3 regions of the Fusobacterium mortiferum ATCC 9817 genome follow, and region 1 is predicted to be linked to each of the others. Evidence: riboswitches for the same ligand, from Rfam matches in the RefSeq annotation. Region 1 holds a riboswitch; each other region holds the start of a gene.
What was found. Region 1 has a riboswitch for S-adenosylmethionine ahead of FMAG_RS02620 (methionine ABC transporter ATP-binding protein). Riboswitches for the same ligand answer to the same signal wherever they lie in the genome.
Positions count from the first base shown of each region.

Region 2: another riboswitch for S-adenosylmethionine. It lies ahead of metF (methylenetetrahydrofolate reductase [NAD(P)H]); the one in region 1 lies ahead of FMAG_RS02620 (methionine ABC transporter ATP-binding protein).
Region 3: another riboswitch for S-adenosylmethionine. It lies ahead of FMAG_RS12205 (O-acetylhomoserine aminocarboxypropyltransferase/cysteine synthase family protein); the one in region 1 lies ahead of FMAG_RS02620 (methionine ABC transporter ATP-binding protein).

Region 1 covers NZ_GL987988.1:330,087-332,290, forward strand. Annotated here, with positions in the region: gene FMAG_RS02615 (methionine ABC transporter permease) at 1-409, opposite strand, end outside; gene FMAG_RS02620 (methionine ABC transporter ATP-binding protein) at 399-1,409, opposite strand; SAM riboswitch class I at 1,493-1,580, opposite strand; gene FMAG_RS02625 (flavodoxin family protein) at 1,663-2,204, opposite strand, start outside.
Region 2 covers NZ_GL987988.1:797,172-799,375, forward strand. Annotated here, with positions in the region: gene FMAG_RS04865 (homocysteine S-methyltransferase family protein) at 1-494, opposite strand, end outside; gene metF (methylenetetrahydrofolate reductase [NAD(P)H]) at 484-1,368, opposite strand; SAM riboswitch class I at 1,444-1,530, opposite strand; gene FMAG_RS04875 (helix-turn-helix domain-containing protein) at 1,623-2,204, shown strand, end outside.
Region 3 covers NZ_GL987994.1:549,935-552,138, forward strand. Annotated here, with positions in the region: gene FMAG_RS12200 (Cof-type HAD-IIB family hydrolase) at 1-659, shown strand, start outside; SAM riboswitch class I at 755-841, shown strand; gene FMAG_RS12205 (O-acetylhomoserine aminocarboxypropyltransferase/cysteine synthase family protein) at 918-2,198, shown strand.

The DNA of each region.
Region 1 (2,204 bases):
GGATCATAACTTTAAATATTATTGTCCAGTTATTTGCTCCCATACTAGAACTAGCTTCAATAAGTCCTTTATCTACTTCGTTTAAAGCTCCTTCTATCATTCTAGCTACAAATGGAGCTGCTGAGATAGAAAGAGGAACTATTGCTGCTGTACTTCCTATTGTTGTCCCTACTATTATTCTTGAAAGCGGGAAAAGAAGTATCATAAGTATGATAAAAGGAAATGACCTTAAAGTATTGATTATAAAGTCTAATACTTTATTTAATTTTGGACTTTCTAAAATATTTCCTTCTTTAGTAACAGTAAGAAGTATTCCTATTGGGAAACCAATTAATAATGAAAAAAGTGTTGAGAAAAAAACCATGTATAATGTTTCTAATGTAGATGTCCATATCATACTAAATACCATTGTATATCACCTCTGTAAGTACTCCTGCTTCATTTTTAAACCAAGATATAGCTTCTTTTTGTTGCTCCATATCTCCAGATAGCTCTATAAATAGATGTCCTACTTTCATAGTAGAAAGATTATCAATAGAACCACCAATTATACTAAAATCTATATTGAAAGTTCTTACAGCTTGAGAGATAATAGGGTCTTCAGCTATTGTACCTAAGAAATCAAGTCTAACTATTGATTTACCTTTTGTTTTCATTATCTCTATTCCTTTTTCTTCCACTCCTGGTAGATAAGAGATTAACTCTTTAGTTACTTCAGATTGTGGATTAGAAAATATATGGTGTACACTTCCAGATTCTACAATTTTTCCATCAGCCATAACTGCTACTCTATTGCAAATATCTCTAATTACTTCCATTTGGTGAGTTATCATTACTACTGTAAGTCCAAATTGTTTTTGTATATTTTTTATTAATTCTAGTATCGATTTTGTAGTTTTAGGATCAAGAGCTGAAGTAGCTTCATCTGAAAGTAATATATCTGGATTATTTGCTAATGCTCTAGCAATAGCTACTCTTTGTTTTTGTCCTCCAGATAGTTGTGATGGATAGTAGTTTTCTTTATCTGATAATTCTACTACTTCTAATAATTCTTTAACTCTTTTATCTATATCAGCTTTATTCCAACCAGCTATCTCTAAAGAAAAAGCGATATTTTCTCCCACTGTTCTTGAAGAGAGTAAGTTAAAGTGTTGGAAAATCATTCCTATTTTTTTTCTTCTTTCTAATAAATCTTTTTTAGAAAGAGAGGTAATATCCACTCCATCTATTATAATTTTTCCACTTGTTGGTTCTTCTAATCTATTTAGAAGTCTTATTAATGAAGATTTTCCAGCACCACTTAGTCCTATTACTCCAAAGATATCTCCTGTTTTTATCTCTAAAGATATATCTTTTACAGCATGATAACCATTAGAATATATCTTATTTATCTTTTGTATCTCTATCATTTTTTCCTCCTGTAAATATTTTATAGTAAAAAAAATCTCTATTACCATCAAGTAATAGAGATTTAATAGAGCTTTTTTAGTTCTATCCATCTTTCTGGAATTAGCACCACACTTTTTAAGCAGGTTGCTGAAACGTCCTAGGGCCAGTCCCTCAGTTTCTCTTGATGGTTAATTTCTTTGTTAGAGCTATAATATAATTTTTTTATAAAAATGTCAATACTTTTTTTAAAATATAAAAAATTTTTATTAGAGTTTATTTTTCAGGAGTAGAAGCAACAATAAAATCTTTATATTTTTGTAAACGAGTTTTATACTCTTCAGTTTTTTTAGCTTCCATAAGTTTACTTTCATTAGTTTTGATATCATTCATATGAATAAATTTTCCAGAAAGAGTATTATGAGCATGTTCTAATTGTTCTTCAGGAAATATAAATTTAAGTCCAGTTTCATTTATTTCAAACTTACCAACAATTCCACATAGGCAACAAGTAGCACTTCCATCATTTTGTACATAGAAATTTCTACTATGACAGTGAGGGCATACTCCACTATCTCCTTTGAAAGTAGCATTTTCAATATCTCTTGCTGCTAAAGTAAGATTTCTTCCAATTTCTTGAACTCTTTTTATCTTGTCATCTTCCATAATAATTCCTTTAGACCAAGGGAAAACTTCATTATCTATGGTTTTCCACATTGGAGTAAGAGATAACATTTCACAATCACACTGAATTCTAGTTGTCCAGTCAGAACCACCTATTCCAATATAAGAGATAACTTTATCTTTGAAGTTTCTTT
Region 2 (2,204 bases), 470 kb from region 1:
TCAAATATAGTTTCAATAAGTAGTATATCTACTCCACCATCTATCAATCCTTCAATTTGTTCACTGTATGCTTCCTTGAGATAATCAAATTCTAAATCTCTATCATAGGGATTTTTTCCACTAGGAATAGTAAGAGTTTTATTTGTAGGACCTATTGAACCAGCTATATAGATTTTTTTCTCACTAGTAGTGGTTACCTCTTTGGCAAGTTCGGCACTTCTTTTAGCTATCTCATATGCTCTCTCTGAAAACCCATACTCATTTAGAGAGATTTTATTACAGTTAAAAGAGTTTGTTTCAATAATATCAGCTCCAGCTTCAATATATTTTAAATGAATATCTTTTATTATATCAGGACGAGTGATATTTAAAATCTCGTTACAACCTTTTTTACCGAGATAATCATCAGAGTTTAAGTTATATTTTTGAATAGCAGTTCCCATAGCTCCATCTAATACTAAAATTCTTTTCTGTAACTCTTTTTTAATATCCATAATTTTCATCTCTCTTTCTTAAAATATTTCCAATATTTTCCATTATTTTTTTAGAAGCTTCCACTCTGTTCATTGTGTATATGTGTATTCCTGCTATATCATCAGAGATAAGCTCTATTATCTGTTCCATAGCATAAGCAATTCCTGCTTCTCTCATAGCTATTGGATTATCTTCATATCTATCTAATATCCTTTTCAATTTTTCAGGGATACTACAACCACACATAGAGGTAATTCTTCTGATTTGTTTACCATTTGTTATGGGCATAACTCCTGCTATCAGTGGAGTTTTTATATTAAGCTTTCCCAATTTTTCTTTAAATTCATAAAACTTTTCATTTTCAAAAAATATCTGTGAGATAAGGAAGTCAGTTCCACTATCTACTTTAGTCTTTAAATTGAATAGATCTAATAAATCATTTGTTTCTTGGTGACCTTCTGGATAAAAAGCTCCTCCAATAGAAAAATCTCCATATTCTTTAATGTATTTTATCAAATCATTAGCATGAGAAAACTCACCTATTTTATTTTCACACTCTTGTGGAATATCTCCTCTTAAAGCCATAATATTTTCTATATTATTTTTATTTAAATCTTTCAATATCTCATCAATCTCTTTTTTTGTTGCTCCTATACAAGTCAAATGAGCAAGAGCTTCTATATTATTTATATTTTTTATTTTAGAAGCAATATCTACAGTGTTTCTTCTAGTACTTCCACCAGCTCCATAAGTAACACTCATAAAGTCTGGTTTTAAAAGAGAAAGCTCATCTATAACTTCATAAACTTTTTCAAGAGTATATATTTTGTTAGGTGGAAATACCTCAAAAGAGATAGTAGGTTGTTTCTGTTTAAATAGTTCTTTTATTTTCATATTTTCCTCCAAGTGTTTTATAATAAAAAAACTTCCTTTATCTGATAGATAAAAGAAGTTAAAAACTTTATACTATTACCATCTATCAGGAATTAGCACCACACCATAAGGTAGGTTGCTGAGATATCACAAGGCCTGTCCTTCAATCTCTCTCTATGGATTTATTTTGTCAATTTTATCATAATAATATCTCTGTGTCAACAATAACTTGATTGTCCTTCAAAAAAATGATTTAATAGTAGTGGGGGGATATAATGAGTTTAAATAGAAAAGAGTTAGATATTCTTGAAGAGTTAAGTAGAGAAGAAAAATTGACATTGGGATATCTTTCTGAAAAATATGAAGTAAGTGAGAGAAATATAAGATATAGTATTGATAACTTAAATTATTATTTAACAAAGTTTTCTTTTCAAGAGATAGGAATAAAAAAAGGGGAATTAAACTGGCGAAGTAGTAGAGAGAGGTTAGAGGAGTTTATACAAAGCATTGATATAGATAACTATATTTTCTCGAAAGAAGAGAGAGAAAATTATATTTTAATAAAGTATTTATTCAGTGAAAATACTACTATAACAGAGATAGAAAAATATCTAAAAGTAAGCCGTCCTACAATAAAAAAGGATATAATCTCTCTTAATGAGTACCTTAAAGAGTTTGAGTTAGAGTTTGTAAGAGAGGAAAATGGAATAAATATAAAGGGAAAAGAGAAGAAATTACGTCATCTCAAACTTTTAAAACTTTTAGAGTATTTGGATATAAAAGATAATAAAATAATATTCTTATCTAAGATATATCTTACAGAAAAAGAGGAGTTAGAAGTAATAAAAAAATATGTA
Region 3 (2,204 bases), on a different contig from region 1:
ATGCCAAATATTTCTTTAACCAAATTGGAGTGGCAAAATATTTAATTTCAGGAAATGGTTCATTTATTCATAGTGAAAATTGGAATGAGATAGGGAGAGAAAGCATAGATAGAAAATTAATAAAAACACTATTAGAATTAGAGGTTGAAGAGGGAACTTCGAGAAGTATTTATAAGGGAAAAGATTGGTATACTGATAGAATAGTGCAAGATTATATTGATTTTCATAAAGAATCAAAATATTCTCCTCAAATATCCAATTTAGATAAATTTAAAAATGTGGAAGCTGAAAAGATATTTTTTATAAATCCTAATAGAAAAGTTATAGAAAAATTAGAGAAAAAAATGAAAAATTTAGAATTAGATAAGTATTTAAATATTGCTACTTCTCAACCTACTTGTTTAGAAATAATGAGTAAAAAAGCAAATAAAGGGGAAGCATTAAAAACATTATTAAAATACGAAAATATAGATTTTAAAGAAATAATCTCTTTTGGAGCTGCTTTAAATGATAAAGAAATGTTAGAAAATTCTGGAATGGGAATAATAATGGGAAATGGGGATAAAAGATTAAAAGAGATTTTAAAAGAGTGTAAAGTTATTGGAAGTTCAGATGAAGATGCTGCAGCTAAATTTTTAGAAAATCTTTTTGACTTATAGAAGAGTTAAAAAGTATAAAATTTTTATAGAAAAAATTATTGACAAAAGAAAAGTAAAGGTATATAATCATTTTCAACAAAGAAATAAAAAATAAAAAACCATCAAGAGAAACCGAGAGACTGGCTCTATGACGTTTCAGCAACCTATCAAAAGATGTGGTGCTAATTCCAGACAGATGGCTGATATTAAAGTATATCAATCTCTATTACTTGATGGTAATAGAGATTTTTTTTATATAAACAAAACAGGAGGGATTTTATGAGCAGAGAGGAATTTAAAATTGAAACACAACTTGTACAAGGGAGTGGAGAGTTTACTGAGGGGCAACCAAGAGTATATCCAATATATCAGACTACAACTTATGACTACAACTCTCCAGAGGTTTTAGCAGAGCTATTTGACTTAAAAAGAGATGGGTATATGTATTCAAGAATAGGAAATCCAACAGTTACAGCCTTTGAAGAAAAGATAGCACAGCTAGAAAAAGGTGTGGGAGCTTTGGCACTAGCTTCAGGACAAGCAGCCAATGTAACAGCTATTTTGAATATATGTGGTTGCGGTGACCATATAGTATCTCTAGCAACTATATATGGGGGAACAGCTAATCTATTTAAATCTACCTTGAAAAAGTATGGAATAACTGCTACTTTTGTTTCTCCAGAGGCTTCAGAAGAGGAGATAAAGACAGCTTTTCAAGAGAATACAAAGGTGCTTTTTGGAGAAACTTTGGGAAATCCAGAGATGAATGTAATAGATTTTGAAAAGCTTGTGAGAGTAGGGAAAGAGAAGGGAGTTCCTGTTATAGTAGATAACACTCTAGCTTCTCCATATCTATGTAATCCTATTGAATATGGAGTAAATATAGTAACTCATTCAGCTACAAAATATATAGATGGGCAAGGGGCAGCATTGGGTGGAGTTATTGTAGATGGTGGAAATTTTAATTGGGACAATGGAAAGTTTCCAGACCTTGTAGAGCCAGATTCAGCTTACCATAACTTAAGTTATTGGAAAGATTTTGGAAAAGCTGCATATATAACAAGGGCTAGGGTAACTTTATTGAGAGATTTTGGAGCTTGTCTAAATCCTTTTAATGCTTTTCTTTTCTTGAGAGGATTGGAAACACTACATCTAAGAATGGAAAGACATAGTGAAAATGCTTTAAAAGTTGCAAAATTTTTAGAAAATCATGAGAAGATAGAGTGGGTAAATTATCCTAAGTTAGAGAGCAGTTATTCATATGAAAATGCTAAAAAGTATCTACCTAAAGGGGGAAGTGGAGTTATATTACTAGGTGTCAAAGGTGGAAGAGAGGGAGCAGAGAGATTTATAAAGGAGCTTACTTGGATAAGAAGTGTAATTCACGTGGGAGATTCTCGTACTTGTGTATTACATCCAGCTAGTACAACACATAGACAACTATCAGAAGAGGACCAAATAAAAGCTGGTGTTTTACCTGAAGCAGTTAGATTGAATGTGGGAATAGAAAATGTAGAGGATATATTGAAAGATATAGCTAGAGCCTTAGAAAATATATAATAAAAT